One region of the Enterobacter sp. N5-15 genome, then DNA from elsewhere that is predicted to be linked to it. Evidence: predicted binding sites of a transcription regulator. Region 1 holds the regulator's gene; the other holds the start of a gene.

Evidence for each region. Region 1 encodes PurR, which represses purine synthesis genes. Its sites were predicted from a motif close to CANGCAAACGTTTGCNTG; they were not measured.
Region 2: pyrC (dihydroorotase) is a predicted target of PurR. The motif match lies at 3,459-3,476, and genes of this name have one in related genera.

Annotation. Positions count from the first base shown of each region.
Region 1 is NZ_CM170150.1:2,019,313-2,034,697, forward strand. It holds gene mdtK (MdtK family multidrug efflux MATE transporter) at 1-76, opposite strand, end outside; gene AC2TE5_RS09625 (riboflavin synthase) at 302-946, shown strand; gene cfa (cyclopropane fatty acyl phospholipid synthase) at 978-2,126, opposite strand; gene punC (purine nucleoside transporter PunC) at 2,425-3,624, opposite strand; gene punR (DNA-binding transcriptional activator PunR) at 3,739-4,650, shown strand; gene purR (HTH-type transcriptional repressor PurR) at 4,668-5,693, opposite strand; gene cydH (cytochrome bd-I oxidase subunit CydH) at 5,991-6,080, shown strand; gene AC2TE5_RS09655 (MFS transporter) at 6,244-7,410, shown strand; gene sodB (superoxide dismutase [Fe]) at 7,449-8,030, opposite strand; gene AC2TE5_RS09665 (C40 family peptidase) at 8,153-8,926, opposite strand; gene grxD (monothiol glutaredoxin 4) at 9,265-9,612, shown strand; gene rnt (ribonuclease T) at 9,688-10,347, opposite strand; gene gloA (lactoylglutathione lyase) at 10,443-10,850, opposite strand; gene nemA (alkene reductase) at 10,951-12,048, opposite strand; gene AC2TE5_RS09690 (TetR/AcrR family transcriptional regulator) at 12,102-12,701, opposite strand; gene eptA (phosphoethanolamine transferase EptA) at 12,743-14,368, opposite strand; gene AC2TE5_RS09700 (DUF1289 domain-containing protein) at 14,518-14,757, shown strand; gene AC2TE5_RS09705 (aldo/keto reductase) at 14,806-15,385, shown strand, end outside.
Region 2 is NZ_CM170150.1:1,769,056-1,784,440, forward strand. It holds gene AC2TE5_RS08320 (YceO family protein) at 93-206, opposite strand; gene solA (N-methyl-L-tryptophan oxidase) at 266-1,384, opposite strand; gene bssS (biofilm formation regulator BssS) at 1,501-1,755, opposite strand; gene dinI (DNA damage-inducible protein I) at 2,029-2,274, opposite strand; gene pyrC (dihydroorotase) at 2,349-3,395, opposite strand; gene AC2TE5_RS08345 (lipoprotein) at 3,522-4,082, opposite strand; gene mdtH (multidrug efflux MFS transporter MdtH) at 4,206-5,414, opposite strand; gene rimJ (ribosomal protein S5-alanine N-acetyltransferase) at 5,651-6,235, shown strand; gene AC2TE5_RS08360 (YceH family protein) at 6,245-6,895, shown strand; gene AC2TE5_RS08365 (Gfo/Idh/MocA family protein) at 6,898-7,821, shown strand; gene murJ (murein biosynthesis integral membrane protein MurJ) at 7,951-9,486, shown strand; gene flgN (flagella biosynthesis chaperone FlgN) at 9,546-9,971, opposite strand; gene flgM (flagellar biosynthesis anti-sigma factor FlgM) at 9,976-10,269, opposite strand; gene flgA (flagellar basal body P-ring formation chaperone FlgA) at 10,363-11,022, opposite strand; gene flgB (flagellar basal body rod protein FlgB) at 11,180-11,596, shown strand; gene flgC (flagellar basal body rod protein FlgC) at 11,600-12,004, shown strand; gene flgD (flagellar hook assembly protein FlgD) at 12,016-12,726, shown strand; gene flgE (flagellar hook protein FlgE) at 12,753-14,003, shown strand; gene AC2TE5_RS08410 (flagellar basal body rod protein FlgF) at 14,024-14,779, shown strand; gene flgG (flagellar basal-body rod protein FlgG) at 14,791-15,385, shown strand, end outside.

The DNA of each region.
Region 1 (15,385 bases):
TCTGGGCCACTTGCGCGACGATCACTGGTATAGCCAGTGCCAATAACTGGCGCGCTTCATTCATGTACTTCTGCACGTGAACACCTTTATTTTGTAGTTATTTGAGAGACTAAAAAAGCCGCCGAAACGGGCAGCAAGAAGAAAATGCAGGGGGGTGCCAGCTATTGTAGCGGGCTTTAGCTATTTATCTAGTGAAAAAATCGCCAGAAAATGCGCTCCGCTGGCAACCTGTTTTTCCAACTGTTATTGTGGTGGGATTAAACGGTGTCACCACCGTCCGGAAAAAACAGGAGTTGTAAGCATGTTTACTGGTATTGTGCAGGGCACCGCCAAAGTGGTGTCCATTGATGAAAAACCTAATTTCCGTACTCATGTTGTTGAGCTGCCGGAATATATGCTTGAGGGCATTGAAACCGGCGCGTCGATTGCCCATAACGGCTGCTGCCTGACCGTTACCGAAATTAACGGCAACCAGATCAGCTTTGATTTAATGAAAGAGACGCTGCGCATCACCAACCTGGGCGAGCTGGCGGTGGGAGATACCGTCAACGTTGAGCGTGCGGCGAAGTTCAGCGATGAGATTGGCGGCCACCTGATGTCCGGGCACATCATGACCACCGCTGAAGTAGCGAAAATCGTGACCTCGGAAAATAACCGTCAAATCTGGTTTAAAATGCAGGATCCTTCATTAATGAAATACATCCTCTATAAAGGATTTATTGGCATTGATGGGATTAGCCTGACGGTGGGTGAAGTAACGCCAACGCGTTTTTGCGTGCATTTAATTCCTGAAACGCTGCAGCGCACCACGCTGGGTGCGAAAAAACTGGGGCACCGCGTGAATATCGAAATCGATCCGCAAACCCAGGCGGTGGTGGATACGGTTGAGCGCGTGCTGGCCGCAAAAGAAGCGGCAATAATAAAGACCGCCGCAGAAGAAGAATAAAAAAATAACCCCGGGCTTCCGGGGTTATTTTTTAGCGTGCGACACGGAGTCCGTGTTCAATCCCACGGCTGAATACTACCTGCCAGAGCTGAATATCCCGTGCGCGAAACGCCCCCGCGCAGGCATTCAGATAATAGCTAAACATCCGCTTGAATCGTTCAGAATAGTTGTCCGCAATCTCAGGCCAGGTCTCCTGAAAACGCGCATGCCATGCCATCAACGTGGTGTCGTAATCCGCGCCAAAGTTATGCCAGTCTTCCATCACGAAATGGGGTTCACTGGCGTTGGCAATCTGGCGAACGGACGGTAAACAGCCATTCGGAAAGATGTATTTGTTGATCCACGGGTCAACGTTATTGTCGGTCCGCTTAGAGCCGATGGTGTGCAGCAGGAAGATGCCGTCCGGTTTGAGATTACGATCCACCACCTCAAAATAGGTATCGTAGTTTTTCGGCCCGACGTGCTCAAACATGCCGACGGAAACGATCCGGTCAAACTGTTCGTTCAGGTCACGGTAATCCTGCAGCCGGATATCGACATCGAGACCCTGGCAGCGCTCTCGCGCCATTTTTTGCTGTTCCGCTGAAATCGTCACGCCGACGACGCTGACGCCATAGTGCTTCGCCATAAAATACGCCAGCCCGCCCCAGCCGCAGCCGATATCCAGCACGCGCATACCGGGCTGCAGCTGCAGCTTCTCGCTAATCAGACGCAGCTTGGCCTGCTGGGCCTCTTCAAGCGTCGACGCCTCTTTCCAGTAGGCGCAGGAGTACTGCATGAAAGGGTCCAGCATACGGCTGAACAGGTCGTTGCCAAGATCGTAGTGTTCTTTGCCAACGATCCACGCGCGTTTTTTACTTTGCAGATTGAACAGTCGGGTAGATGCGACGCGCAGGGTGTCTTTCAGATTGCGAGGGAGTTGATTTTCAAGACCGGCACGCAGCACGCTGGCGAAAAAGGTATCCAGACGTTCGCACTCCCACCAGCCGTCCATATAGCTTTCTCCCAGGCCTAACGATCCCTCCCGCAGCACGCGTTTAAAAAAGTCGGGATGTTTAACCTGAGGATCGGATGGCGATGATCCATTGATAGTGATGCCTGCTCGACCTAACAGTTCACTGACGATCCGGGACCAGTTATCGTCCGGAACGCTGACTTCTTCTATACACGATGAACTCATAGCTTCTCCATCACCCTACTGTGATCAGAACCTTAAAACAGCGTAGACGCTTTTTTTGGTTTGTGAGAAATCTCACGGTAAATACCGCGAGGCTAATATCCGACGTAGAACAGAGGAAGGGAGATAACCCTTGCCGAAATGCCTTCCATGGTAAAACGGGAGCGCTCCGGCTCCCGTTAACACTTAATATTTATCGTATTTAATCGAACCAAATTTAGTATAGGCCTCAAAATTTGGTGATTCAATAGAAAATTGTTAGCAACCTAATCACTGAAAATTAACATGATTTCCGGCGCGATTATGCATGCGACGTTTCAACCTGAGTGCGGTTGTCCTGCTCGCGCTGCGCGGCTGCCTGCATGCGATAGCCCATCACCGCCAGCGCAACCGTGACCAGCATTACGCTGGTGGTGGTCAGGAGCGGCGTGGCAATCAGCGCCGAGACCACCAGGCTTGCCAGGAAGCACAGCCCCAGCTGCAGGGTGTTCTGCAGCGCGGCGGCGCGGCCCGTCGCATGCGGGAACGGACGCAGCGCCTGGGCCACGACAATCGGGTAAATCGCCCCGTTCGCGACGGCCATCACGCAGAATGGGATCAAAATTTCAGCCAGACCGGCACCCGGAATAAAGCCAACGGCCCAGGTCCCGATGACGCTCAGCGCATACAGCACCAGCAGCCATGGCAGCATCTGCTGACCTTCCCACTTCTGCAGCGCCGCGCGGCAGCCGTACCCGCCCACCAGGAACGCGATAGTCTGCGGAACATAGCTCAGGCCGATGGCTGCCGGGCTGTAGCCCATATCATGCAGAATGAACGGCGAACCGGTGAGCCATGCGAAGAAGCTGGCCGAGCAGGCGGCATAGATCAGGACATTACCGCGATACGCTTTGGTGCTGAACAGGGACGTGAAGGTAATCGGCTTCGCGTCAGCATGCGCTTCTTTTTTATGCGCGGGCTTGAGGGCGAACGCCGGCAGCATCAGTACCAGGGTAATGGCAAACAGCGTGGCGAAGATGGCCTGCCAGTCGAAATGCGCGAGGATCCAGCTGCCCAGCAGGGGAGCGAGGGCAGGTGAGAGACCCACCAGCGGCATAATGGTGGCGAAAATACGGTTAGTGCGGTTAGCCGGGTAATAGTCGGTGACCAGAGCCTGCCAGGTCACGGCCGCGGCACAGACGCCCACGGCCTGAATAAAACGCAGCACCAGCAGCCAGGTGGCATCGCGTACCCATAACATCCCCAGGCAGCCCACGGCAAAAATGGCCAGGCCCAGCAGCAGTACCGGTTTACGACCAAAGCGGTCCGAAAGCGGTCCCCAGAGAAGCTGTGCGAAGGCAAAACCGGCGAGGAATAAACTCAGGCTGGCGCTGATGGCGGCAGCCGGGGTGTGCAAATCTTCCTGCATGGCGGCAAACGCCGGCAGGTACATATCGGTGGCCAAAAAGCCCAGCACGCTTAAGCCGCCGAGCCAGACTAAAAAACCGTTCCTGAGTTGCATTATTTTATTCTCCTGAGGAGGCAGGTATACAGTGGCGCTGAGTGTAGGGAGTGCAAAGCCGCTTGTGAAACGCTAATATTTGGCGGGTGCATTCAAATTTTTTGCAGGCAGAAAATGTGGTCAGATTATTCTCTTGAAGTGGTCGATGCTGTTGCGCGTAACGGTAGCTTTAGCGGTGCGGCGCAGGAGCTGCACCGCGTCCCTTCGGCAATCAGCTATACGGTGCGTCAGCTGGAGGAGTGGCTGGCGGTTCCGCTGTTTGAACGGCGGCATCGTGATGTGGAATTAACGCCCGCAGGCGCATGGTTTTTGAAGGAAGGGCGTTCTGTTATCAAAAAAATGCAGATCACCCGCGAACAGTGTCAGCAGATCGCTAACGGCTGGCGGGGACATCTTTCCATCGCGGTGGATAACATCGTTAAGCCGGAACGCACCCGGCAGATGATCGTCGACTTCTATCGTCATTTTTCGGATGTCGAACTGCGGGTCTCGCAGGAGGTGTTCAACGGCGTCTGGGATGCGCTGGCTGACGGCAGGGCAGAGATGGCGATTGGGGCCACGCAGGCGATCCCGGTCGGGGGGCGTTACGCCTTTCGCGATATGGGGATGCTGAGCTGGAAGTGCGTGGTGGCAAGCGATCATCCGCTGGCGGCGATGGAAGGGCCGCTGAGCGATGATACGCTGCGCAACTGGCCGTCGCTGGTGCTGGAGGATACGTCCCGTTCATTGCCCAAGCGTATCACCTGGCTTCTGGACAACCAGCGGCGGGTGGTGGCCCCCGACTGGGAATCGTCGGCGACGTGCCTCAGCGCCGGACTGTGCGTCGCAATGGTGCCCGTTCATTTCGCGCGTCCGCGCATCGATACCGGAGAGTGGGTTGAGCTGACGCTGGAGAATCCGTTCCCGGATGCGGCCTGCTGCCTCACCTGGCAGCAAAATGATGTCTCGCCTGCGATGGCCTGGCTGCTGGATTATCTGGGAGATAGCGAAACGCTAAACCGGGAATGGTTACGGGAGCCAGCATAGCTGGCCCCGTAAAGCGATTAACGACGGTAGTCGCGGAACGGACCGTCCGCAACGGAACGGCGTTCGATAAGACGCGGGTGAACTTCAATGGACTGCGACTCTTCACGCTTGTTGACGATCCTGTCCATCAGCATATTGAAGGCCGTTTCGCCCAGCGAATCTTTCGGCTGGTGAATGGTGGTCAGCGCTGGCGTGAAGAAACGCGCGTTACGCACGTTGTCATACCCGATCACAGAAATATCCTGCGGGACTCGCAGGCCCAGCTCGTCGGCAGCACAGAGCGCGCCCATCGCCATGATGTCGCCCCCGCAGAAAACGGCGGTCGGACGGTGCGGCTGGGAGACAATCTGCTGCATCGCGCGGTAGCCCGATTCCGGCTCAAAGTCACCCTGCACAATCCAGTTTTCCGGCACGTTGATCAGCGCTTCTTCCATCGCTTTCATAAAACCGGCCAGACGGCCCGCGCCGGTGTTGCGCTCCAGCGGACCGGGGATCACGCCAATCTCGCGGTGACCGCGTTCGATCAGATAACGACCGGCCATATAGCCGCCTTCAAAGGCGTTATCGATAACGGAATCGGTGAAATCCGCGCGCGCTTCGCCCCAGTCCATGACCACCATGGGAATGTGGCGATACTCTTCCAGCATCGACAGCACGGATTCCGGGTACTCGGAACACATCACCAGCAGGCCATCAACGCGCTTTTGCGCCATCATCGACAGGTAGGCGCGCTGTTTTTCAATGCTGTTCCACGCGTTGCCCAGAATCAGGGTATAGCCTTTCTGGAAGCAGTTTTTTTCAACCGCTTCAATGATCTCGGCAAAATAGGCCGCTTCACTGCTGGTCGCCAGCAATCCAATAGACTTGGTGTGATTAACCTTGAGGCTACGCGCAACCGCGCTTGGCGAATAGTGCAGCTCTTTGATCGCTGCCCAGACGGCATTGCGCGTCTCTTCCGCCACGAAGCGGGTTTTGTTAATTACATGTGATACGGTTGTAGTGGAAACGTTTGCGCGTTTTGCTACGTCTTTAATTGTTGCCATTAAATGTCACTCCAGACCATATCCTAAACTCCTGAAAAACTTGAAGGTAAACGTTTGCCTTCTCTCACCCTTATCTCGCAATGTTGAATTGCGGCACGCCGGGAAAACGACACGGGACGTCAGGAGGGGGTCAATGGCCGGTACGCTAATAAATTTAGCGTGGAATTTTGTCCTATCTTGATGAAAAGGGGAAGAGGTAAAGTGGTTATCAGTATAAATCCAGGAAGATTTTTGACGTAATCTGTGCAAAAATGAGCAAGCTCACTTTTCGTGTGGGGATTAAAAGGAGAAAAATTGATGAGTTCCGATCTTAAGTTTTCGCTGTTCACCACCGTTGTTGTGCTGGCTCTGATTGTCGCGGCCGGTCTGACGGCTGCGCTGCACTGATTTACGCGGAGGGAGAGCCTTCTCCCTCCCGACTCCCCGGATTGTTACTTCTCTGGCAAAAATCTTTTGCCATTTTGTTAACTTCTCATTTTTTGTGATTGATGTCATGCTTTCCGCTTCTTTGTTCTGTGTCACCACATGACACGGCATCCGGAGTTGACGCATGAAAATCAATTTTCCCCTGCTGGCCCTGGCGATTGGCGCTTTTGGGATTGGCACCACTGAATTCTCCCCGATGGGGTTACTGCCCGTTATTGCCCGGGGCGTAGACGTCTCGATCCCTGCGGCTGGCATGTTAATCAGCGCCTACGCCATCGGCGTGATGGTAGGAGCGCCGCTGATGACGCTTCTACTTTCGCACCGCGCGCGCCGCAATGCGCTGATTTTCCTGATGGCGATTTTCACCCTGGGCAACGTGCTTTCGGCCATTGCGCCGGACTACACCACATTGATGCTCTCACGCATTCTGACCAGCCTTAACCACGGCGCGTTCTTTGGGCTGGGGTCGGTCGTTGCTGCCAGCGTGGTGCCAAAACATAAGCAGGCGAGCGCTGTGGCAACCATGTTTATGGGGCTAACGATTGCCAACATCGGCGGGGTGCCTGCGGCAACCTGGCTGGGGGAAGCGATCGGCTGGCGTATGTCTTTCCTGGCGACTGCCGGGCTGGGCGTGGTTGCGATGGTGGCGCTGTTCTTCTCCTTGCCGAAAGGCAGCGCGGGGGAACGTCCTGACGTGCGCAGAGAGCTGTCGGTGCTGATGCGCCCGCAGGTGCTCTCCGCGCTGCTCACCACCGTGCTGGGGGCAGGGGCGATGTTTACCCTCTACACCTATATTTCACCGGTCTTGCATGACATCACCCACGCAACGCCTCTCTTCGTGACCGCGATGCTGGTGCTGATTGGCGTAGGCTTCTCGATCGGTAACTATCTCGGTGGGAAATTTGCCGACCGTTCCGTGAGCGGGACGCTGAAGGGCTTCTTAACCCTGCTGATTGTCATCATGATTGCCATTCCGTGGCTGGCGCGTAATGAGTTTGGGGCCGCGATCGCGATGGTCGTCTGGGGAGCTGCCACTTTCGCCGTGGTGCCGCCGCTGCAGATGCGCGTGATGCGCGTCGCCCATGAAGCGCCGGGCCTCTCATCTTCGGTCAACATCGGTGCCTTCAACCTGGGTAATGCGCTCGGTGCGGCGGCCGGTGGGGCCGTGATTTCGGGGGGACTGGGGTACAGCTTTGTGCCGGTGATGGGGGCGATTATTGCCGCGCTCGGCCTGCTGCTGGTGATGATGTCGGGTCGTAAACAGCCTGAAGCAGCCTGCGCTGCGGAATAAACCAAAAACGCAGAAGGGCGAACCCTTCTGCGTGTCTCTTACGCGGCGAAGTTCTTCGCGACAAAGTCCCAGTTAACCAGTGCCCAGAAGTGCTCCAGGTAGTTCGGGCGCGCGTTGCGGTAATCAATGTAGTAAGCGTGTTCCCATACGTCTACGGTCATCAGCGGCTTAGCGCTGGTGGTCAGCGGGGTGCCCGCGTTAGAGGTGGAAACGATAGCCAGTTTGCCATCCGCCTCTTTAACCAGCCACGTCCAGCCAGAACCGAAGTTCTTGATGGCTGCATCGGTAAATTTCGCTTTGAAATCCGCGAAGCTGCCAAATGCGGCATTGATAGCGGTAGCCAGTTCACCGGCAGGTTCACCGCCGGCATTCGGCGCCAGGCAGTGCCAGTAGAAGGTGTGGTTCCACACCTGAGCCGCGTTGTTAAATACGCCACCCTCTGAGCTGCGGACGATCTCTTCCAGCGTTTTGCCTTCAAAATCGGTGCCCTTGATCAGATTGTTCAGGTTGGTGACGTACGTCTGGTGATGCTTGCCGTAATGGTATTCCAGGGTTTCCGCCGAAATGTGCGGTGCCAGGGCGTCTTTTGCATACGGTAGTGCAGGTAATTCGAACGACATTGCTTCTCTCCTTATTGTATTTTGCGTTGCCAATAACCACACAGACAACAAGGACAGGATAGCAAATTGAAAGGGTATGCAAAAGAGGAACTTACCCCGCCACGGATGTGGCAGGGCAGGGGTTAGCGAATGGTTTTCGGCGTCATCACGCGACGCGCGCCGACGTAGTGGCGTAGCCAGTAGTCTTCACTGAGAGAGGTGATCTGAATATCCTGGCCGCTACGCGGAGACTGGATGAATTTCCCGTTGCCGACATAGACGCCGACGTGGTCAGCCGTACCGCGACCCTGGGTGCGGAAGAACACCAGATCGCCGTTTTCCAGCTCACCGCGGTCAACCGGAGAGGCATCGCGCAGGTGGTACATCTCATTGGCGGTACGAGGAATGCGGAATTTGACCAGATCTTTATAGGCGTAATAGACGAGGCCGCTGCAGTCAAACCCGGTACGCGGCGAGCTGCCACCCCAGTGATAAGGTTTGCCAATCTGCCCCATCAGTTTGTTCATCGCGGTTTTTTGCGCTTTCTGTACACGCACTTTATGCACTTCCGCTATTTTCGTGACCTTCGTGCATTTCGCCTTGTGGCCTTTACGCGTGATGCATTTTTCAGTAACGAGGTTAGCGGCGGTTTGCGAAGCTTTACTTTTGGCGGAGTGGGCAGTGCGGGAAGGTTTTGTTTTCGTCTTGCTGGAAGCGGTCTGTTTCGTTTGAGCCGGTGTTTTTTTCTTGTCGTTCTTAGCGGTGGTTTTTTTCTTACGTTCTGTGGCTTTCACCAGATGGTTTTTTTGTACAGCAGAATGCCGCGCCTGCTGAGAGGCGTTTGCCACTGGCGTGAAAGTGAGTGAAGTAAACAGTAAAGCACAGAGCGTGATCGAGATTTTATTTATCCGCGCCACTGGGCAGTCCCCTGATTAATGCAGGTCATCAATAATACCCGCGTGTGATTTACAAAGCCCGTCGATTCTAATCTATAAAAACCCAGAAAGTTAATAGCATTTTTCAATCTACAATCGTGTTTCGTTAGCAAGTGCAAAAAAATTCATCGTTCTGTCGCACATTTGCCCACTCCCTAAGCAAAACCCTGACCGCCGCAGGGGTAAACACCATTTGCAATGCAACTTTTCGTGACTCGGGGTAGAATGTATAAACGTGACAAAAATGTTATTTTCCGATGCCAGTCTGACCCGCTACAATGTCAGACGAATGCCGTAACAGAAGTTAAAGGAAGCAAGACATGAGCACCACTATTGAAAAAATCCAGCGCCAGATCGCTGAAAACCCGATTCTGCTGTATATGAAAGGTTCTCCGAAGCTGCCAAGCTGCGGCTTCTCCGCACAAGCGGTTCAGGCGCTGTCAGCCTGTGGTGAGCGTTTTGCTTACGTTGATATCCTGCAGAACCCGGACATCCGCGCTGAGCTGCCAAAGTATGCTAACTGGCCGACTTTCCCACAGCTGTGGGTTGACGGTGAACTGGTTGGCGGCTGCGATATCCTGATTGAAATGTATCAGCGCGGCGAACTGCAGCAGCTGATCAAAGAGACGGCGGCGAAGTACAAAACTGAAGAGCCGGACGCAGAGTAATTTTCTGCGCAAATAAAAAAGCGACCCGCTATGTGGTCGCTTTTTTTTTGTCGGGTGGCGCTGCGCTTACCCGACCTACGATTGGCGCTCGGCCTCATCACCCATCGGCAGCGGCCAGCCGCCCAGACGCTTCCAGCGGTTGACGATCTCACAGAACAGCTCTGCGGTGCGCTCCGTGTCGTATAAAGCGGAATGTGCCTGCGTGCCGTCAAACTCAATCCCGGCCGTGATGCAGGCCTTTGATAACACCGTTTGCCCCAGGGCCAGGCCGCTCAGTGCGGCGGTATCGAAGGTCACAAAAGGATGGAAGGGGTTGCGTTTGAGCGCGGCGCGCTCGGCGGCGGCCATGGTAAAGCTATGATCGAAGGTGGCGTTATGGGCCACCATGATGGCGCGGCTGCAGTTACTCTCTTTCATGCCTTTACGCACCATTTTAAAAATGGCGTGCAGCGCATCATATTCACTCACTGCACCACGCAGCGGGTTATGCGGATCGATACCGTTGAACGCCAGCGCTTCCGGCTGTAAGTTTGCCCCTTCGAAAGGTTCAACGTGGAAATGCAGCGTGGTGTCCGGGATAAGCCAGCCCTGTTCATCCATCTTCAGCGTGATGGCGGCAATTTCGAGCAGCGCATCGGTTTTAGCGTTAAATCCGGCTGTTTCTACATCAATGACAACGGGATAAAAACCACGAAAACGGTCGCACAGACCGCTAAATTGAGCGTTATCGGACATCAGGGTCTCTTACAAGGGGAAAAAGCAGAGCGCATTATGGCAAATTTTGCAGGGTGATGCAGTAAAACAACGGGCGCATGTTGCGCCCTGAGGGATCAGTTGCCCAGACCGCGACCCGCGTCTTTGGCTTCAATCAGCTCGATTTTGTAACCGTCCGGATCTTCCACGAACGCAATCACGGTGGTGCCGCCTTTTACCGGGCCCGCTTCGCGCGTAACGTTACCGCCGTTGCTGCGAATGCGCTCACACGCTTCGGCCGCGTTGTCCACTTCCAGCGCGATGTGGCCGTAGGCAGTGCCCAGCTCATAGCTGTCTACGCCCCAGTTGTAGGTCAGCTCGATCACCGCTTCATCCGTTTCCGGGCCGTAACCCACGAACGCCAGCGAGTATTTGTATTCCGGGTTTTCGCTGGTGCGCAGCAGCTTCATGCCCAGTACGTTAGTGTAGAAATCAATGGAACGTTGCAGATCGCCAACGCGCAGCATGGTGTGAAGTAGGCGCATAATTTCCTCATTAACCAATGAAATAGACTGTCTTTTTGAACAGAAACGATGTTTTAGTATAGCGGCGAAGTATCGCCGCTATCAATGAACAACGGTGAGATTACAGAGAAGGGTAGTCGGTGTAGCCTTCCGCGCCGCCGCCGTAGAAGCTTTCCGGGCGCTGCGGGTTCAGGGCCGCTTTTTTCTGCAGGCGGGCAACCAGATCCGGGTTGGCGATGTAGTCGCGGCCAAACGCGACGGCATCAATCAGCCCTTTGCCGATCAGGTCTTCGGCTTTCTCCGGGGTATAAGCCCCCGCACCGATGATCACCCCGTGGAAACGCTCGCGCACTTTCTGGCGGAATGCGTCCGTGTAAGGTTTACCGCCAGCCCAGTCCGGCTCGGACATGTGCAGATAGGCGATACCGCGTTTAGCCAGCTCTTCAATCAGATACAGCGCGTCCGCTTCTTCGTTCGGACCGTTGTCGACGTTCTGGAAAGAACCGATTGGGGAGACGCGGATCCCGATACGGTCCGGACTCCACTCCTGGCATACGGCGTCAACCACTTCCAGCACCAGGCGAGCGCGGTTTTCGACGCTGCCGCCGTACTGGTCGGTGCGATGGTTAGACGACGGTGACAGGAACTGGTGCAGCAGGTAGCCATGGGCGGAGTGCAGCTCAATCAGGTCAAAACCGGCTTCACGGGCGTTCGCTACTGCCTGACGGAAGTCGTTCACGATACCCGGGATCTCGTCCAGCTCAAGCGCGCGCGGCATAGAGGTATCCACGCGGATCGCATTGCCGTTTTCATCACGCAGGGACGTACGGGTGTTTGCGCTCAGGGCCGAAGCGGAGACCGGTGCCTGGCCGCCAGGCTGAATGCTGCTGTGAGAGATACGACCGGTATGCCACAGCTGGACCGCAATGCGACCCTCTTCAGCGTGAACGCCCGCGGTGATTTTCTTCCATGCGGCGATCTGTTCCGGGCTGTGAAGACCCGGCGCACCCGCATAACCCTTAGCCTGAGCAGAAATCTGCGTGGCTTCGGTGATGATCAGGCCAGAGCTTGCGCGCTGACGGTAGTATTCACCCATCAGTGGGGTTGGGATGTCACCCGGCTCAATGCTGCGCAGACGGGTAAGCGGAGCCATAAACACGCGGTTTGGCGCAGTGACGGCACCCACTTTTAAGGGGGTAAATAATTTTTCAGCTGACATAAAGACTCCTGAGTAGACCAGTCGACTAGTAATAAGGTAAATAAAAACGCCTGCTATACGCCAGGCGCAGTAATACTGTTTTTCACATGTGCCAGCGCGCTTTCCAGCGGCACGGCACTGCGCGAAATTTTTGCCTGCAGGTTAGCCCCTAGCCAGAGCGCATATAACACCTGCGCCTGGGTTAGCGGCTCGCCTGAAAAGGCCAACGTTTTTTCATCGCGGCCTTTCTCCAGCGCCTGGGCCAGCAGGGCGATAACGCCGCGGGCACCTTTATCCATCGCCGTGCGCATATCTTCAGAAAGATCGCACACTTCTGCAGACAGCTTAACGGTCAGGCAACCGCTGATGATGCCCTGCTGACAGAACTGGTTCAGCGTTTCCTGATAGTAGTTCAGAACACGATCCCGGTAGTTGCCTTCACCCGACGCAAAGTGGGTCGCCAGACGCTGGTGGTAGCCAGCATAATGACGCTCCAGCATCGCCACGCCGAAGGCCTCTTTGGACCGAAAGTAGTGGTAAAACGACCCCTTCGGTACCTCAGCGGTTTTTAACAGCTCGCTCAACCCCATACCGGTGAACCCGCGATGCATGCAAAGTTGCTCGCCGGTCGCCAGTAAATGTTCGCGGGTATCGTGTTCAGTATTTCTGCTCATGGCCGCACTCTAATAGACCGTTCGGTCTAATGCAAGCGCGTTTACTGACGACATGCGCTCAGGATATCCAGCTGCTGTTGATAAACCGTTGATTTCACGTCCATCATACCCAGCACGGTCGAGAACAAATTGTCCTGAGAAACCGCATTTTTTGCTGCATGGTCACGCAAACACTGCTCGTTGACGCCAAAGTTTTTCGCGTAATCCGGCGACAGCCAGAACATAAACGGAATATGCGTTTGCTGCTCCGGTGCCAGCACGTACGGCGTACCGTGCAGATAAATACCGCTTTCACCCAGCGATTCACCGTGATCTGAAAGATAAATCAGGGCGGTGTTCATGCTCCCCTGGCGTGCTTTCAGCGCATCAATGGTTTTGCTGACCATGCTGTCGGTATAGAGGATGGTGTTGTCATAGGTATTCATCAGCGCCTGATGATCGCAATCCTGAATCTCATTGGTGTCGCAGGTTGGGGTGAATTTACGGAAGTTGTCCGGGTAACGGCGATAGTATGCCGGACCGTGGCTCCCCATCAGGTGGATAACCAGCACCGTGTCTTGCTTCACGCCATCCAGCACGTTGTCCAGACGGTAGAAATTCACGTCGTCAATACAGGATTTGTCTTTGCAGAACTGATCCAGATTCCACTGCGTCATGTCGGTATGAGGGATGCGATCGCAGGCACCTTTACAGCCGCCGTCGTTGTCGCGCCACAGCAGGTTGATACCCGCATGCTTGAGCACGTCGAGCAGTCCTTCGCGGTGGTGAGCCAGGTCGGCATCGTATTTGCTGCGCGTCATGCCGGAGAACATGCAGGGAACGGAGACCGCGGTTTCAGTCCCACACGAGGAGGCCTGCGGGAAGTTAATCACATCCTGCTTTTTCAGCTCCGGGTTGGTTTCGCGCCCGTAGCCGTTCAGGGAGTAGTTTGCCGCGCGCGAGGCTTCGCCAACGACAAGCACCAGAACGGTTTTCTTTTGTTGACCGGTAATCAGTGGCCCTTTATGGGCATCTTCACCAATGCGCACCAGCGTTTGATCGCCAGCAAACCAGCGCATTTTGCTGTACTTCACCACGGCGCTGACATAGTTCGCCGGGGTGACCATTTTGACGATGCTTTTGTTATTGCGGAACAGCGACGCGTAGTCTTTATAAAACAGCGCGGCGATCAGGATAATCACCAGCAGGGCGCCGAGCATCGCGGCAACCCGCGTCAGCAGGGCATACCACCATTTCCCGGTACGAATGCGGGTCAACGCCACCACCACGGAAGGCACGAGGCCGGCAATGACAATCCACAGGATCATCTGCGGGGTCACCAGAGCGGTCGCTTCCTGAGAGTTGGTTTCGAACACGTTCACAATCATGTTCTGATCGATCACCGCGCCATAGGTGTACATAAAGTAGGTAGCCGCAGCGCATCCGATCGTCAATACAATCAGCAGCGGCTTACGGAGATACGGGATAATAAGCAGGCTAAAAACAATCACCCAGCCGCAAAACAGCACCAGCGGTACGGACGCGGCAAAGAGGATGTCGTGCAGATGGGCAGGGGCGATAATGGCCCAGCTGCGCTGGATAAACAGCCCGTTAAGCAGAGTAAAGAAGAGTGCACAGCCCAGAGTAAATTTAATGTCGTTACATTGTAACTTTTTGATTAACCACATCGATCGGTGAACCTGTCATTGTCATGATGGGCCGAGTATAGAGAGGGAAGATTAGTGAAACCTTAATGCCATAAATCTGTGATATAGGCCTTGCACGCGGCGCGTTTAGCGTCTTCACTGTAGGTGAGAGTGGCTATCGGGAGGTGAGTGTGGCAGAGCAGCTGGAGTTTTTCCCCATCCAGAGCCCGTGCCGGGGTATTTGTCAGGTCGATGAACGCGGATATTGCCGCGGGTGCATGCGTACCCGTGATGAGCGTTTTAACTGGCAAAACTTTAGCGACACGCAGAAGCAGGAGGTGCTACGCCTCTGCCGACAGCGTTTTCTGCGCAAAATACGCGCAAACAAAGCCGGTGAGACCGAAGAACCGCAGCAACCTTCACTTTTTTAACCCGGTAATTGCGTATACTCATGACATTACATCCTTGAGGAAAATGTTATGGTTCAGCGAATTACCCTTGCCCCCCAGGGGCCAGAATTCTCCCGTTTTGTTATGGGCTACTGGCGCCTGATGGACTGGAATATGTCCCCCCTCCAGCTGGCGAGCTTTATTGAAGAGCACCTCGATTTAGGCATCACCACGGTCGATCATGCGGATATTTACGGTGGCTACCAGTGCGAGGCCGCGTTCGGCGAGGCGCTCAAACTGGTTCCGGCACTCCGCGATCGCATGGAGATCGTCACGAAGTGTGGGATTGCCACCACGGCAAAACCTGAACACGCCCTCGGTCATTACATCACCGACAGCGCGCACATCATCAAGAGCGCCGAGCAGTCGCTGGTCAATCTGGCGACCGACCGTATCGACCTGCTGTTAATCCACCGCCCTGACCCGCTGATGGACGCCGATGAGGTGGCGGAAGCCTTCCTGAACCTGCACCAGAGTGGGAAAGTGCGTCACTTCGGCGTGTCTAACTTTACCCCGGCACAGTTTGCGCTGCTTCAGTCTCGTCTGCCGTTTACCCTGGCCACTAACCAGGTTGAGATCTCCCCGGTACACCAGCCGCTGCTGCTGGACG
Region 2 (15,385 bases), 250 kb from region 1:
GATTGATAAAGGTAATTCAATGTCTTCGTGCAAGATGGAATTGAGATTTTCAACAAAGCTAAATAAATGTCAATTATTGTCAGCCGGGACTTTCAATAAAATACAATGTAAACAAAATCAATAATGGCCAGCAGCGCCCACAATAAGATATAGAGCATAAAGTGCTCGCGAATATTATTCATAAGAAAGCTAACGATCCTGCGCATAACGCCCCGTAATGCAGTGTGAATGACACGGGCCCCGGAACGTCCGGAGCCCGTGCGGATTATCCGTTAAAACGCGAGAGTGAGAAGGGCGTCAGATCAAACTGCGGCGTGATACCCTGGGCAAACTGCGCGGCGATTTCACCCAGCACGGAAGCGAACTTAAAGCCGTGGCCGCTCAGCCCGGTGATAAGCAGGGTGTTGTCATGCCCGGGCAGCGTATCAATGATGAAGTCTTCATCCGGCGTGTTGTCGTAGGTACAGGCCGCGCCATACAGCAAGCCACCGACGCCCGGAAGGATAGTACGCAGGAACGAGAAGGCTTCCGAACCATCCTGTGGAAAGGCGCCGAAAGGCTTACGCTCTTCAGGGGAGGTGATAGCCTGGCCGCCGTTGTGTTTACCGATTTTCAGCGCGTCTTTCTCGGAAGGGAAACCGTAGAACTGATCGCCATTCGGCAGTTCGCCGGTGAAGGCCGGGAATTTATTCTGCGCGCTGTAGCGACCATCCGACTGGAACCAGGAGAAGACCTTGCGCACCGGCTGGATCGGCAGTTCCGGCAGCAGGCGAGTGACCCAGGTCCCTGCGCTGACGAGCAGGCGGGACGCTGAATAGTCGCCGTCAATAGTCGTTACCGTGACGCCATTCTCGTCATGGGTGATGGCCTCCACCGGACAGTTAAACAGCTGCGCACAGCCGGCTTTCGCGGCAAGATCGATCCAGGTTTTGATCGCCGTTTCACAATGCAATACGCCGGAGTGGGCTTCAAAGAGGCCAATGTAATCGTCCGGGACGCTAATTTCAGGCCAGCGCGCGGTAATGCCCGTGGCGTCCAGCTTCTCAACATCGAGATTAAAGGCTTTCGCGCTGCGCTCGACGCTGGCGAGAAAATCAGAGTGGGCAGGGCCAAGGTTGATAACGCCGGTACGCTCGAAAATACGCTCTTCGGTCTGTTTCGCCAGCTCGTCCCACAGCGTCTGGGCGCGAAGCACCAGCGGTACATAGCGCTCGCCTTCTCCATACGCATGGCGCATGAGGCGGGTATCGCCATGATGGCTACCCTCCGCATGGGGAGGAAGATGGGCATCGATCATCAGGACCTTCAGACCTGCCTGCGTTGCGTAATAACCGGCGGCGGAACCCACGGAGCCGCTACCAATAATGATTAAGTCGTATCTCATATGCATCTCGTAAACTGACGTTTTGTTAGCAGAGTAATTAACAACGCGGGGTTAGACAAGGGAGAAATAAATAAGGCACCGCGAGGGTGCCTGTAGAGAGAAAAGTGGGCATAAGCTTAGTGCCGTTTATACTCATTTTCCTGATAGTCGCCAGATTCTATTTTTGCAATACCTGCCTCTAAAATAGAAATAAACTGACGGGCGACGTCTGTTGTTAGCCACAGCGTCTGTCCAACTTCCGCTTCTTCACGGTTGAGTTGATTCGGGGTCTGGTAGTGCAAACGCAGCATCAGCGCATCGTAGCTATCTACGGTACTGATATCCCAGCCAACGAGTGGATGGGTCTGGATCACTTCACTATTCTTTTCCATTATAACCCCCTTAATGCGTGTTAGAAGACAACGGCTCTGAGGTTCAATGCATGTTTTTCTGAAAGCAACTTCAGTATACCAAGTAATAAGGGTTCCGACGGGAAAAATAAACAGGTGGCAACACATTTTTCTGCTTTTTAGGATTGTTCGAACAATAAAACACCATCTTGTTCACGATTCTTAAAGAAGATGCCGAATTAATTTGAACTTACCGTATTTTTAAACAAAAAAAAGCCGGGGCGACCCGGCAAAAAACACAATGAGGGAGCAGTGTTAATCAGTGATAAACCAGTCGTCTGCGCTTTCCCACGTTTCCTGCAGGATTTCGCTGATGCGATCTTTATCTTCTTTCGCAGCACCAATGACGGAGAGGTTGTTCGCCGCGGCGTAACGCACCGTTACGGCACCGGCGTTGTCGGGAAAGGTGTTGTTAATACGGCGGGATAATTCGCCTGCCAGTGCATCAAGCGCGCCGGCAGGCAGAACGGTTGTTTTGGCTATGGTGACTTCAATACGCATAAATGCCCCCTGTGTAATATACTGTTTATTTATACAGGTATATTATCGGTTTGACAACAAGGGGCACTGATTTTTTAACGTTTTACCGTCCAGTTGACGGTTTCGCCCGCCAGGAAGGGGATCAGCGTGTCATCCGTCAGCGCAATGGATTCCTCAACGTGGCTCGCTTTACGCTCCAGTTCGATGAAGGTGTCATTGACCGACAGGCCGTAGAAGCGCGGGCCGTTAAGGGAGCAGAACGCTTCGAAATGTTCCAGCGCGTTCATCTCTTCAAATACGGTCGCGTAGCTGGCAAGCGCCGTTGGGGCGTTGAAGCAGCCTGCGCAGCCGCAGCTCGCCTCTTTACGGTGGCGTGCGTGAGGCGCGGAATCGGTGCCGAGGAACGCGCGGGAGAAGCCGCTGGCAACCAGCTCGCGTAGCGCCTGCTGGTGGATGTTGCGCTTGAGAATCGGCAGGCAGTACAGGTGAGGGCGCACCCCGCCCACCAGCATGTGGTTACGGTTAAACATCAGGTGCTGCGGCGTAATGGTGGCGGCAATAAGTTCGTTGCCGTCACGCACATACTCTGCCGCGTCTTTGGTGGTGATATGCTCAAAGACCACTTTAAGCGCGGGCAGGCGCTGGCGCAGAGGCTCCATCACGGTCTCGATAAAGCGGGCTTCACGGTCGAATATGTCAATCTCGGCATGCGTGACTTCACCATGGACCAGCAGCGGCATGCCCAGTTTCTGCATGCGTTCCAGAACCGGCATGATGGCATCAATGCTGGTGACGCCGTGGCTGGAGTTGGTGGTGGCATTCGCCGGGTAGAGTTTCGCCGCCGTAAATACGCCTTCGTTAAACCCACGCTCCACTTCGTTCGGGTCCAGCGAGTCGGTCAGATAGCAGGTCATCAGCGGGGTAAAATCGTGTCCCGCAGGGACGGCATCCAGGATGCGCTGGCGATAGGCCATCGCGGCATCGACGGTGGTGACTGGTGGAACCAGGTTAGGCATGACAATCGCGCGGCCATAAATTTCGCTGGTATAAGGCACGACGGTTTTCAGCATATCGCCATCACGCAGATGGATATGCCAGTCGTCAGGGCGGCGGATTTTAAGAACCTGGGGTTGTGCAGTCATGGAAGCTCCGGCTTGTCAGGAATCAGTCATAAGGATGGCTGTTTTTGCCGGACACAAATCATAAGCGGAAACGTTTTCGTTTGCACACTTTTCCGTAAAAAAAAGGGCGCCGCAGCGCCCTTCAGGTTAATCGGTGAAAGGAATGATAATTTCTCCCGGTTTCACCTCTATCCCTTTTGCATATTTTTTCGCCAAAGCTTCGCCCTTGCTTTTGTCTTCGCTTAAGACGTACGCGGGCTGCTGGTTGAAATAATTACGCAGCGACTGGTTGAGATAGGGCATCAGGGTTTGCAGAACCGGTGCCATCTTGTCCGGCGAAACCTGCGCATCGACGACTTCCATCTCCTGGAGGAAAATCGCCCCTTTCTCTTTGTTGAACACGGGGAGTGCCTTCAGCTTGAGCTTGATGTTGGCTTTCTGATTGCCAAAGAGGGATGACATATCGAGATCCGCGTCACCGGCCAGGGTGACTTTGTTCGGCTCTTCACGTCCGATCTGGCTGGTCAGATTCGTGAGCACGATATGCGCGTCCGCCAGCCCCGGCACGCCAATGTCTTTAGAAAAATTGTTATGTTTTTCCAGCGCCTGATTAATTTCCTGTTCACTGACGGTATATTGCGTGAGCTGGTTACAGCCAACCAGCAGACCGCTGACAACTAATGCCGCGGCAAAGACAATTTTCTTCATAGTGTTCCTCAACGAAAAATCGGCGCTTCTGTCCTGTTACGTCAGTATGTCAGTGTGAATTGGCAGAAACCAGCAGAAAAAACTGAGAAGTGGGGCGGGAGCGGCTCCCGCCCGAGGGAAAGGCTACGCGCCAGGCTCGAGCATCCCGCTCGCGCTGCGTTTCTGGCTGAACTGCCACCACAGGGCAAGGAGCGTCATAAAGCCTACCGCGCCGAGCATCATCCACGGGAGTTCGGGCTGGTTTAACGCTTTGCCGGCATCAAACAACCAGCCGCCGCCGGCGTAGCCTAATGCGCCGCCAAGCGCCAGCCCCAGCCGGCTGAAGCCCATATAGCTGCCGCGCGCACGCGAATCCGCAAGGGAGGCGCTCAGCGTTTCACGGGCAGGCTCGGCGATGATCGACCCTATATAGAACGTGCAAATCAGGGTAAACAGCTGCTGGAGAGAGTTCACCAGGCCGATCGGCATCATGCTCAGCGTCATCAGGAACAGCCCGGCCATCAGGCGATGCTCCAGACGAAAACGCCGCTCGCTCCAGCGGGCAATCGGATAGAGCAGCGTCAGGGAGAGTGCGGCTTCAATGGCGTACATCCATTTAACGGCAGCAGGCGTGCCCGCAATGTCGTTAACCATGATCGGCAGCATCAGCATGACCTGCACAGCCAGCATGTAGTATCCCGTCAGGGTCAGCACATAGGTGACAAAACGTTTGTCGCGCAGGACGCGGCCAAGCCCTTCCCGGACCGGCGCTTTGACCGTCGACAGTTTCCAGGCGGGCAGGAACAGGCCATTAAACAGCGCGCACAGAATAAAGAGCACCGCGCCCGCCGCGCAGACCAGTCGGAAGTCATACTGCAGCAGCCAGCTTCCCAGCAGGGCGCCGATAACCGCCCCGGCACTGTCCTGCATCATCAGGATCGAGAAGAAACGGCCGCGGTGCTGGGGGCGAATAAGCTTCACCACCAGCGCGGTGCGTGGCGGATCGAACAGCGTGCCACCGATACCGGAGAGGAAACAGGAGAACCAGAGCAGCCAGGGCTCTTGGGCGACCGCCATCGTGGCAAAGCCTGCCGCGCGCAGCAGCATACCGGTAACGATCATCGGTTTAGCGCCAAAGCGGTCGGCAATGGCCCCGCCAAAGACGCCCAGACCCTGCTGGACAAACTGGCGTAACCCCAGGGCAATGCCAACCATTAATGCCGCCCAGCCCATCTGATCGACAAAGCGGATCGATATCAATGGAAAAACGACAAAAAAGCCGAGCACGACCAGCATGTTATCGACGAGCAGGAAATATTTACCCAGGCTCCTGGCCTGTGATACGCGGGACATTTTCCCTCCAGGGAAAATAAGAAGGTGAGCACGCTAACATTCTGCGGTGTCGCCGCGTTTTTTCCCACCCCTGGGCGTGACAATATTTTTTTATCAAAAGGGTGCTTTGATAGAGAGTTCTCATCGAAAATAATGAAAAGAGGGCAAAATGGTATGTCACTGTTTTCACAGACGGCGCAGGCGCAGGTATAGTAAAGCTAATGGGTAAGCAGAAGTGACGGGAAGGAGTGGTATCGATGTTTGGCTATCGCAGTAATGTGCCAAAAGTGCGTCTGACAACGGACAGGCTGGTCGTTCGTCTGGTGCATGAGCGTGATGCCTGGCGTCTGGCGGATTATTACGCCGAGAATCGCCAGTTTTTAAAACCCTGGGAACCCGTTCGGGATGAGAGCCATTGTTACCCTTCCGGCTGGCAGGCGCGCCTCAGCATGATTACGGAATTTCACAAGCAGGGCAGCGCGTTTTATTTCGCGCTGCTGGATCCTGAAGAGAAAGAGATTATCGGGATCGCCAATTTTTCAAACGTGGTGCGGGGATCGTTTCACGCCTGCTATCTTGGCTACTCCATCGGCCAGAAATGGCAGGGGCAGGGGCTGATGTACGAGGCGTTAACGGTGGCGATCCGCTATATGCAGCGCACGCAGCATATCCATCGCATCATGGCGAACTATATGCCGCATAATCAGCGAAGCGGCAATTTGCTGGCGCGTTTAGGGTTCGAGAAAGAGGGTTACGCTAAAGACTATCTGCTGATAGACGGAGAGTGGCGCGACCACGTTCTGACGGCGTTAACCACCCGGGACTGGACCGCAGGTCGTTAAGGAGAAAAGATGAAGTATCAGCTAAACGGTACAGAAGCGCGCGTGATTGGGTGCTTACTCGAAAAACAGGTCACCACGCCGGAGCAGTATCCGCTCTCCGTCAACGCCGTGACCATGGCCTGCAACCAGAAGACCAACCGCGAGCCGGTGATGAACCTCAGCGAGCATGACGTTCAGGACGTGCTGGATGCGCTGGTAAAACGCCACTATCTGCGCACCGTCAGCGGCTTCGGCAACCGCGTGACCAAATACGAACAGCGCTTTTGTAACTCTGAATTCGGTGACCTGAAGCTGAGCAGCGCGGAAGTGGCGGTCATCACCACGCTGCTGCTGCGCGGGGCGCAGACGCCGGGGGAGCTGCGCACGCGCGCTTCCCGTATGCATGAGTTCAGCGATATGCAGGAGGTCGAGCAGACCCTGGAAGGGCTGGCTTCTCGCGAAGACGGCCCGTACGTGGTGCGACTGGCGCGCGAACCGGGCAAACGTGAAAGCCGCTATATGCATCTGTTCAGCGGCGACGTCGATGTCGCTACCGTGGAGAGCGACGCGGAATCCTCAGTAATCAATGACACTCTTGCCGCGCGGGTAGAGGCGCTGGAAGAAGAGGTCGCCGGGCTGAAAGAGCGTCTGGATGCGTTGCTGGCACATTTGGGAGACTGACGGTGAAAAAATTACGCGTAGGCGTGGTGGGGCTGGGCGGCATCGCGCAAAAAGCCTGGCTGCCTGTTTTAGGTGCGGCGACGGACTGGACCCTGCAAGGGGCATGGTCACCCACCCGCGAAAAGGCAGAACGTATCTGCGAAACCTGGCGCATTCCGTATGCTGCCTCCCTGCAGGATCTGGCCCGCGAGTGTGATGCGGTCTTTGTGCATACCTCAACGGCAACCCACTATCAGGTGGTGAGCGAGCTGCTCAATGCGGGGGTTCACGTCTGCGTGGATAAACCGCTGGCTGAAAATGTTCATGATGCCGAACGGCTGATTGAGCTGGCCGCGCGCAAAAAACTGACGCTGATGGTGGGCTTCAACCGCCGCTTCGCGCCGCTTTATCAGCAGCTGAAGGCGCAGTCGGGCACGCTCGCCTCGCTGCGGATGGATAAGCACCGTACCGACAGCATTGGGCCAAACGATCTGCGCTTCACCCTTCTGGATGACTATCTGCACGTTGTGGATACGGCGCTGTGGCTGAGCAACGGCGAAGCGCTGCTGAAAAGCGGTACCCTGTTGACGAATGACCAGGGGCAGATGGTCTACGCGGAACACCACTTCGCCGTTGAGCATCTTCAGATTACTACCAGCATGCACCGTCGGGCGGGAAGCCAGCGTGAATCCGTGCAGGCGGTGACCGACGGCGCGCTGTATGACATTACGGACATGCGCGAGTGGCGGGAAGAGAAGGGCAACGGCGTGGTGACGCTCCCGGCGCCAGGCTGGCAGAGCACCCTGGAGCAGCGCGGTTTCGCAGGATGCGCCCGCCACTTTATCACCTGCGTGCAAAATCAGACGGTTCCTGAAACGTCCGGCGAGCAGGCCATTCTGGCGCAGCGCATTGTGGAAAGGCTCTGGCGCGATGCCATGAGCGAATAACTCGCTGTAACATCTGCGGATAGTAATTCGTTGAAATCCGGTTAGACTAAGCGCCGCTTGTTGGCTTTGCCGGGTGGCGCTTAGTCTCACCCGGCCTACAATTCCGTATGGTTCTGGAAATTCACGTTAATGAACTTATTAAAATCGCTGGCGGCCGTCAGCTCGATGACCATGTTTTCCCGCGTGCTGGGTTTTGCGCGCGACGCCATTGTGGCAAGGGTATTTGGTGCAGGGATGGCCACGGACGCCTTTTTCGTCGCGTTCAAACTGCCGAACCTGCTGCGTCGTATTTTTGCGGAAGGGGCGTTTTCTCAGGCATTCGTGCCTATTCTGGCGGAATATAAAAGCAAGCAGGGTGAAGACGCGACGCGCGTCTTTGTTTCTTATGTCTCCGGGCTGCTGACGCTGGCTTTGGCGGTGGTGACCGTTTTCGGGATGCTGGCCGCGCCGTGGGTGATTATGGTGACCGCGCCCGGTTTTGCCGATACGGCTGACAAATTTGCGCTGACCTCGCAGCTGCTGCGCATTACTTTCCCCTATATTCTGCTCATCTCGCTGGCCTCGCTGGTGGGGGCGATCCTGAATACCTGGAACCGCTTCTCTGTTCCGGCGTTTGCGCCGACGTTTCTCAACGTCAGCATGATCGGTTTTGCCCTGTTCGCCGCGCCGCACTTTAACCCGCCGGTGCTGGCGCTGGCCTGGGCGGTCACCGTCGGCGGCGTGCTGCAGCTGGCGTACCAGCTGCCGCATCTGAAAAAAATCGGCATGCTGGTGCTGCCGCGCATCAATCTCAAAGATGCCGGGGCGATGCGCGTGATCAAGCAGATGGGGCCCGCTATTCTCGGCGTCTCCGTCAGCCAGATCTCGCTTATCATTAACACCATCTTTGCCTCTTTCCTCGTGTCCGGCTCGGTTTCCTGGATGTACTACGCCGACCGTCTGATGGAGTTCCCGTCCGGGGTGCTGGGCGTGGCGCTGGGGACCATCCTGTTGCCGTCGCTGTCGAAAAGCTTTGCCAGCGGCAACCATGATGAATATTGCCGCCTGATGGACTGGGGGTTACGTCTCTGCTTCCTGCTGGCCCTGCCAAGCGCGGTGGCGCTGGGTATTCTGGCTAAACCGCTGACGGTGTCGCTCTTCCAGTACGGAAAATTCACCGCCTTTGATGCCGCCATGACCCAGCGCGCGCTGATTGCCTACTCGGTCGGATTGATGGGGCTGATCGTCGTCAAGGTGCTGGCGCCCGGGTTCTACTCGCGTCAGGACATCAAAACGCCGGTGAAAATTGCCATTGTGACGCTGATTATGACCCAGCTGATGAACCTGGCGTTTATTGGTCCGCTGAAGCATGCAGGCCTGTCATTATCGATTGGTCTGGCGGCCTGTCTGAATGCCGGGCTGCTGTACTGGCAGCTGCGCAAGCAGGATATCTTTACGCCGCAGCCGGGCTGGGGAAGTTTCCTCGTGCGTTTGGTTGTGGCGGTACTGGTGATGTCTGCCGCGCTGCTCGGCATGATGTACGTGATGCCGGAGTGGTCTCAGGGCACCATGCCTTACCGTCTGATGCGGCTGATGGCCGTGGTAGGCGTCGGGGTGGTGGCTTACTTTGCCACGCTCGCGGTGCTGGGCTTCAAAGTGAAAGAGTTTGCCCGCCGTACGGCATAAACGCCAAAAGGGGAGTTCACCTTATGGTGCTCCCCGCTGCATGATTTTTCGCCCAGGCGTCAAATCGAAATCTTTTTAACTCCCGCAATACGCGCAGTCGCCGTCTGACCATCCGCACCGTACAGTCCGGTTTCTTTATGCGGTTTCAAGACCTCAAGCGCCTGCTGATTACGCTCAATCTGACCTTCCAGTAGCCAGCCGTTGTGCTGGTTAAGGTCGCGCAGGTGCTGGGTTTTTTCGGTAATGGTTTGCCAGCGCTCAACAATATCGTCATTGGCGCTGCGCTTAGGATCCTGCTCAGCGCGGCGCTGTTGCTCCAGATAATCCAGCGTTGCCAGAAGCGAACTTTTGTCTTCAGTAATACGCTGCAGCGCGCTGCCGTTGATGTGACCGGAAGAGAGATGCTGCTGCTCAGCGTCCATTACCGTTTTCAGGTCGTTCAGGACAACCGTCATTTGATCCAGTATTTCTGACAGTCGACTCATACGGTTAGTTACTCTGTAAGAAACTCTGTGCTTCCTGAATCAGGGCATCAGCAATCTTGCTGGTATCCATTTTCAGCTCACCGTTACGAATAGCCGTTTTCAGCGCTTCAACACGTTCCATATTGATATCGTTGCTGCCTGGCTGCATCAGTTTTGCCTGCGCGTCGCTCAGGGTTACGCTGGTGCTGTTGGACGTTGACGGTTTTTCCAGACGCGTTTTCTGCGTCGTCGCGTCATTCGTTTCGCGAGGTTGTACAGCGCTTACCGGCTTCAGGGCTGATGTACGATCAATGCTCATAGTGTTGTCCTCATCGAGGGTTCGCGGCGTTTGCGCCTGACATCATCATTAGTGGAATATTTATCGGCACGCGCCGCGAAATCTTTAAAAAGATTATAGGTTAATCAGAATATTCCCATCAGAATCGACGGTTCCGCTCACCACCTGGCCTGAGGACATTCTGACGCGGGCGTTTTGCGCCACCGCGGCATTGTTTAACGCTTTCCCTTCACTGTTGATGCTAAAGCCATCTCCGTTGGCCACCACCATCACCTGTTGACCCGCTTTTACCCGCCATGACTGCCGCAGCATTGAGAGCTGTATCGGCTGGCCGGGGGCGACATCGCGCAGGCTGACGGCGTCCTGTGCCTGATTCATTTCCAGCATGGTACGTGGAGGCAGCTGATCCAGACGGCCGCGCTTCAACGTCACGCTGTTCGTCTGCAGCACGCTGCCGCGCGCAATCGGCACGGCGGCGACAACATAATTGCCCGTCGCCTGAACTGCAACCTGTAAATAGCGTTTTTCGTTGGCGCAGCGTGCCAGCACGTTCACATTTCCCCACAGCCTGGTGGTCCCCGTCACGCTGAATGACGGTTGGTCACAGGTAGGGTACAGATTCGGTGGGGTGCGCACGGTCACGTTAACCTCATCGCTAAAGCCTGCCAGCTTTTCAGCAAAAAAAGCCGTCAGCCGATCCTGTAAGCCTTCAGCCTGCACCAGAGGGCTAAACAGCAAGAAAGTTGCCATCAGGGCACGTTTTAACGTTTGCATCGCAAGTTCCACCGTTTCCAGAGTTGAATGAATTCTACCTGCAGTGGTTTTGCATCAACGCAATAAATAGCGACGCATTTTGCGCTTATTCCGTCGATAGGGGAGACCGGGTGAGATTTAAGCTGTGAACTGAAATTTTGCCATCAGCGGAGGAGACATGCTCGATAAACTCGACGCCGCGTTACGTTTTCAGCAGGAAGCGCTCAATTTACGCGCCCAGCGGCAGGAGATTTTAGCCGCCAACATCGCTAACGCCGATACCCCAGGGTTTCAGGCGCGCGATATTGATTTTTCCAGTGAACTCAAAAAGGTGATGGAGCGTGGACGTGCCGAAGGAACGGGTGTTGCACTTGCCATGACATCCTCTCGCCATATACCTGCTCAGGCGATGACCGCGCCAGCGACCGATTTACTTTACCGCATTCCCGATCAGCCCTCACTCGACGGTAACACCGTGGATATGGACCGGGAGCGTACGCAGTTTGCCGATAACAGCCTGAAATACCAGACGGGCCTGACCGTACTCGGCGGACAAATCAAAGGCATGATGAACGTCCTGCAGGGGGGGAACTGATAGATGGCCTTGTTGAATATTTTTGATATTGCCGGTTCGGCGTTAACCGCGCAGTCCAAACGCCTGAACGTGGCTGCCAGTAACCTGGCAAACGCCGACAGCGTAACCGGACCAGACGGCCAGCCGTATCGGGCCAAACAGGTTGTCTTTCAGGTCGATGCTGCGCCTGGCGCGGCGACGGGCGGCGTGAAGGTGTCTGATGTGGTAGAGAGCCAGGCGCCGGACAGGCTGGTGTATGAACCGGGTAACCCGCTCGCGGATGCCAGCGGATACGTGAAAATGCCAAACGTGGATGTGGTGGGTGAGATGGTGAACTCCATGTCGGCTTCCCGTAGCTACCAGGCCAACGTCGAAGTGCTTAATACCGTGAAGAGCATGATGCTCAAAACGCTCACTCTCGGCCAGTAAAGGAGACATGCATGTCCATCGCCGTAAATGTGAATGATCCTACGAACTCGGGTGTTAATAACACGAAGAGTACGACAGGTTCTAACTCCCTCACCGGGAGCAATGCCTCCGATCTTCAGGGCAGCTTTCTGACGCTGCTGGTGGCGCAGCTTAAGAACCAGGATCCCACCAACCCAATGCAGAACAACGAACTGACCACGCAGCTTGCGCAGATCAGCACCGTGAGCGGCATTGAGAAACTCAACACCACCCTCGGCTCCGTCTCTGGGCAGATTAACAGTGCGCAGTCTCTGCAGGCGGCAAGTCTGATTGGTCACGGGGTGATGATCCCGGGAACCACGATTCTGGCGGGCACCAGCACCACCGAAGGCAACACCACAACGACCACAACGCCGTTTGGCGTTGAGCTCCAGCAGCCGGCTGAAAAGGTGACTGCAACGATCACGGATGCCAATAACGTGGTGGTTCGCACCATTGATATCGGCGAGCTGAAGGCGGGCGTTCACACCTTTACCTGGGATGGCAGCCTGACCGACGGCACTAAAGCACCAAACGGTTCCTACAAAGTCGCGATCAGCGCCAGCAACGGCACGACCCAGCTGGTGGCGCAGCCGCTGCAGTTCGCGCTGGTCCAGGGCGTGATTAAAGGAAGCGACGGCAACAAACTGGATTTGGGAACCTCTGGTTCCACCACACTCGACGAAGTTCGGCAGATTATCTAAGCCTTAACACTTATCAGGAGTAAGTCATGGCCTTTTCTCAAGCGGTCAGCGGCCTGAATGCTGCGGCCACCAACCTGGACGTCATTGGCAACAACATCGCCAACTCCGCGACCTACGGTTTTAAATCCGGTTCTGCTTCATTTGCAGACATGTTTGCCGGTTCCAAAGTCGGCCTGGGCGTGAAAGTTGCGGGCATCACTCAGGACTTTACCGACGGCACCACCACCAACACCGGTCGTGGTCTGGACGTTGCCATCAGCCAGAACGGTTTCTTCCGTATGGTCGATTCCAACGGCTCTGTGTTCTACAGCCGTAACGGTCAGTTCAAGCTGGACGAAAACCGTACGCTGGTTAACATGCAGGGCATGCAGCTGACGGGCTACCCGGTAGCGGGTACGCCACCAACCGTTCAGACCGGTGCGAACCCTCAGGCGATTACTATCCCGAATACCCTGATGGCGGCGAAATCGACCACCACCGCGACGCAGCAGATCAACCTGAACTCAACCGATCCTGTTCAAACAGCCCCCTTCGATGCGACAAACCCGGATACCTATAACAAAAAAGGGACCGTGACCGTATTCGACAGCCAGGGTAACGCCCATAACATGTATGTCTACTACGTTAAGACGGCCGACAATAAATGGGATCTTTACACTCAGGACGGCAGCGTTGCGGGTTCTACTGCGGCCAAAGCGGCGCAGATGAACTTTGATGCGAACGGTAACCTGGCGGGTGTCTATAACTACGACGCTGCGGGTGTACTGAGCGCAACGCCAAACGCCACGCCGGCAATTAACATCACCACGGGTTCTGTCAGCGGTGCGACGGCTGCGACCTTCTCCCTGAGCTTCCAGAACTCCATGCAGCAGAACACTGGAGCGAACAGCGTTGTGGCAACCAATCAGAACGGCTACAAGCCTGGCGATCTGGTGAGCTACCAGATCAACGACGATGGCACCGTGGTGGGAAGCTACTCTAACGAACAGTCTCAGGTTCTGGGACAGATCGTGCTGGCAAACTTCGCCAACAACGAAGGCCTGAAATCGGAAGGCGACAACGTCTGGTCTGCCTCCCAGTCCTCCGGGGTGGCGCTGCTGGGTACCGCAGGCACCGGTAACTTCGGCAAGCTGACCAACGGCGCGCTGGAAGCCTCCAACGTGGATATGAGTAAAGAACTGGTGAACATGATTGTCGCGCAGCGTAACTATCAGTCGAACGCGCAGACCATCAAAACCCAGGATCAGATCCTCAACACGCTGGTTAACCTGCGTTAAGCGGCTAACAGGAAAGCGCAATGGATCACGCAATATATACCGCGATGGGCGCGGCAAGCCAGACGCTCAATCAGCAGGCCGTTACTGCCAGCAACCTGGCAAACGCCTCTACGCCGGGCTTTCGCGCGCAGCTTAATGCGCTGCGCGCGGTGCCGGTTGAAGGGCTCTCTCTGCCAACCCGTACGCTGGTGACGGCATCAACCCCTGGTGCAGACATGACGCCAGGGCAGATGGACTACACCTCACGCCCGCTGGACGTAGCCCTGCAGCAGGACGGCTGGCTGGCGGTGCAAACGGCGGACGGCAGCGAAGGCTATACCCGTAACGGCAATATCCAGGTGAGCGCGACGGGCCAGCTGACGATTCAGGGTCATCCGGTGATGGGTGAAGCGGGTCCGCTGACCGTGCCGGAAGGCTCTGAGCTGACTATCGCCGCGGACGGCACCATTTCGGCGCTGAACCCGGGCGACCCGGCCAACACCGTTGCGCCCGTCGGACGTCTGAAGCTGGTTAAGGCGGAAGGCAAAGACGTGCAGCGTGGCGACGACGGCATGTTCCGTCTGACCCAGGCGGCGCAGGCGACGCGTGGTGCCACGTTACAGGCCGACCCGAGCATCCGCGTGATGTCCGGCGTTCTGGAAGGCAGCAACGTCAAGCCGGTAGCCGCCATGAGCGACATGATCGCCAGCGCCCGTCGTTTTGAAATGCAGATGAAGATCATCAGCAGCGTGGATGAAAACGCGAGCAAAGCTAACCAACTTCTGGCTATGAGTTAACAGGACTCCTTATGATCAGTTCTTTATGGATCGCGAAAACTGGCCTGGACGCCCAGCAAACCAATATGGACGTGATTGCCAACAACCTGGCAAACGTGAGCACCAATGGTTTCAAGCGTCAGCGTGCCGTTTTCGAAGATTTGCTTTATCAAACCATCCGCCAGCCGGGCGCGCAGTCTTCTGAACAGACGACGCTGCCGTCGGGCCTGCAGATCGGTACCGGCGTTCGCCCGGTGGCCACCGAGCGTCTGCACAGCCAGGGCAACCTGTCACAGACCAACAACAGTAAAGACGTGGCGATCAAAGGCCAGGGCTTCTTCCAGGTGCAGCTGCCTGACGGTACCTCTGCCTATACCCGCGACGGTTCGTTCCAGGTCGATCAGAACGGCCAGCTGGTGACGGCGGGCGGTTTCCAGGTTCAGCCTGCGATTACCATCCCGGCGAACGCCCTGAGCATCACCATCGGACGTGACGGTGTGGTCAGCGTGACCCAGCAGGGACAGGCCGCGCCGGTTCAGGTTGGGCAGCTTAACCTGACCACCTTCATGAACGATACCGGTCTGGAAAGCATTGGTGAGAACCTCTACACCGAAACGCAATCCTCCG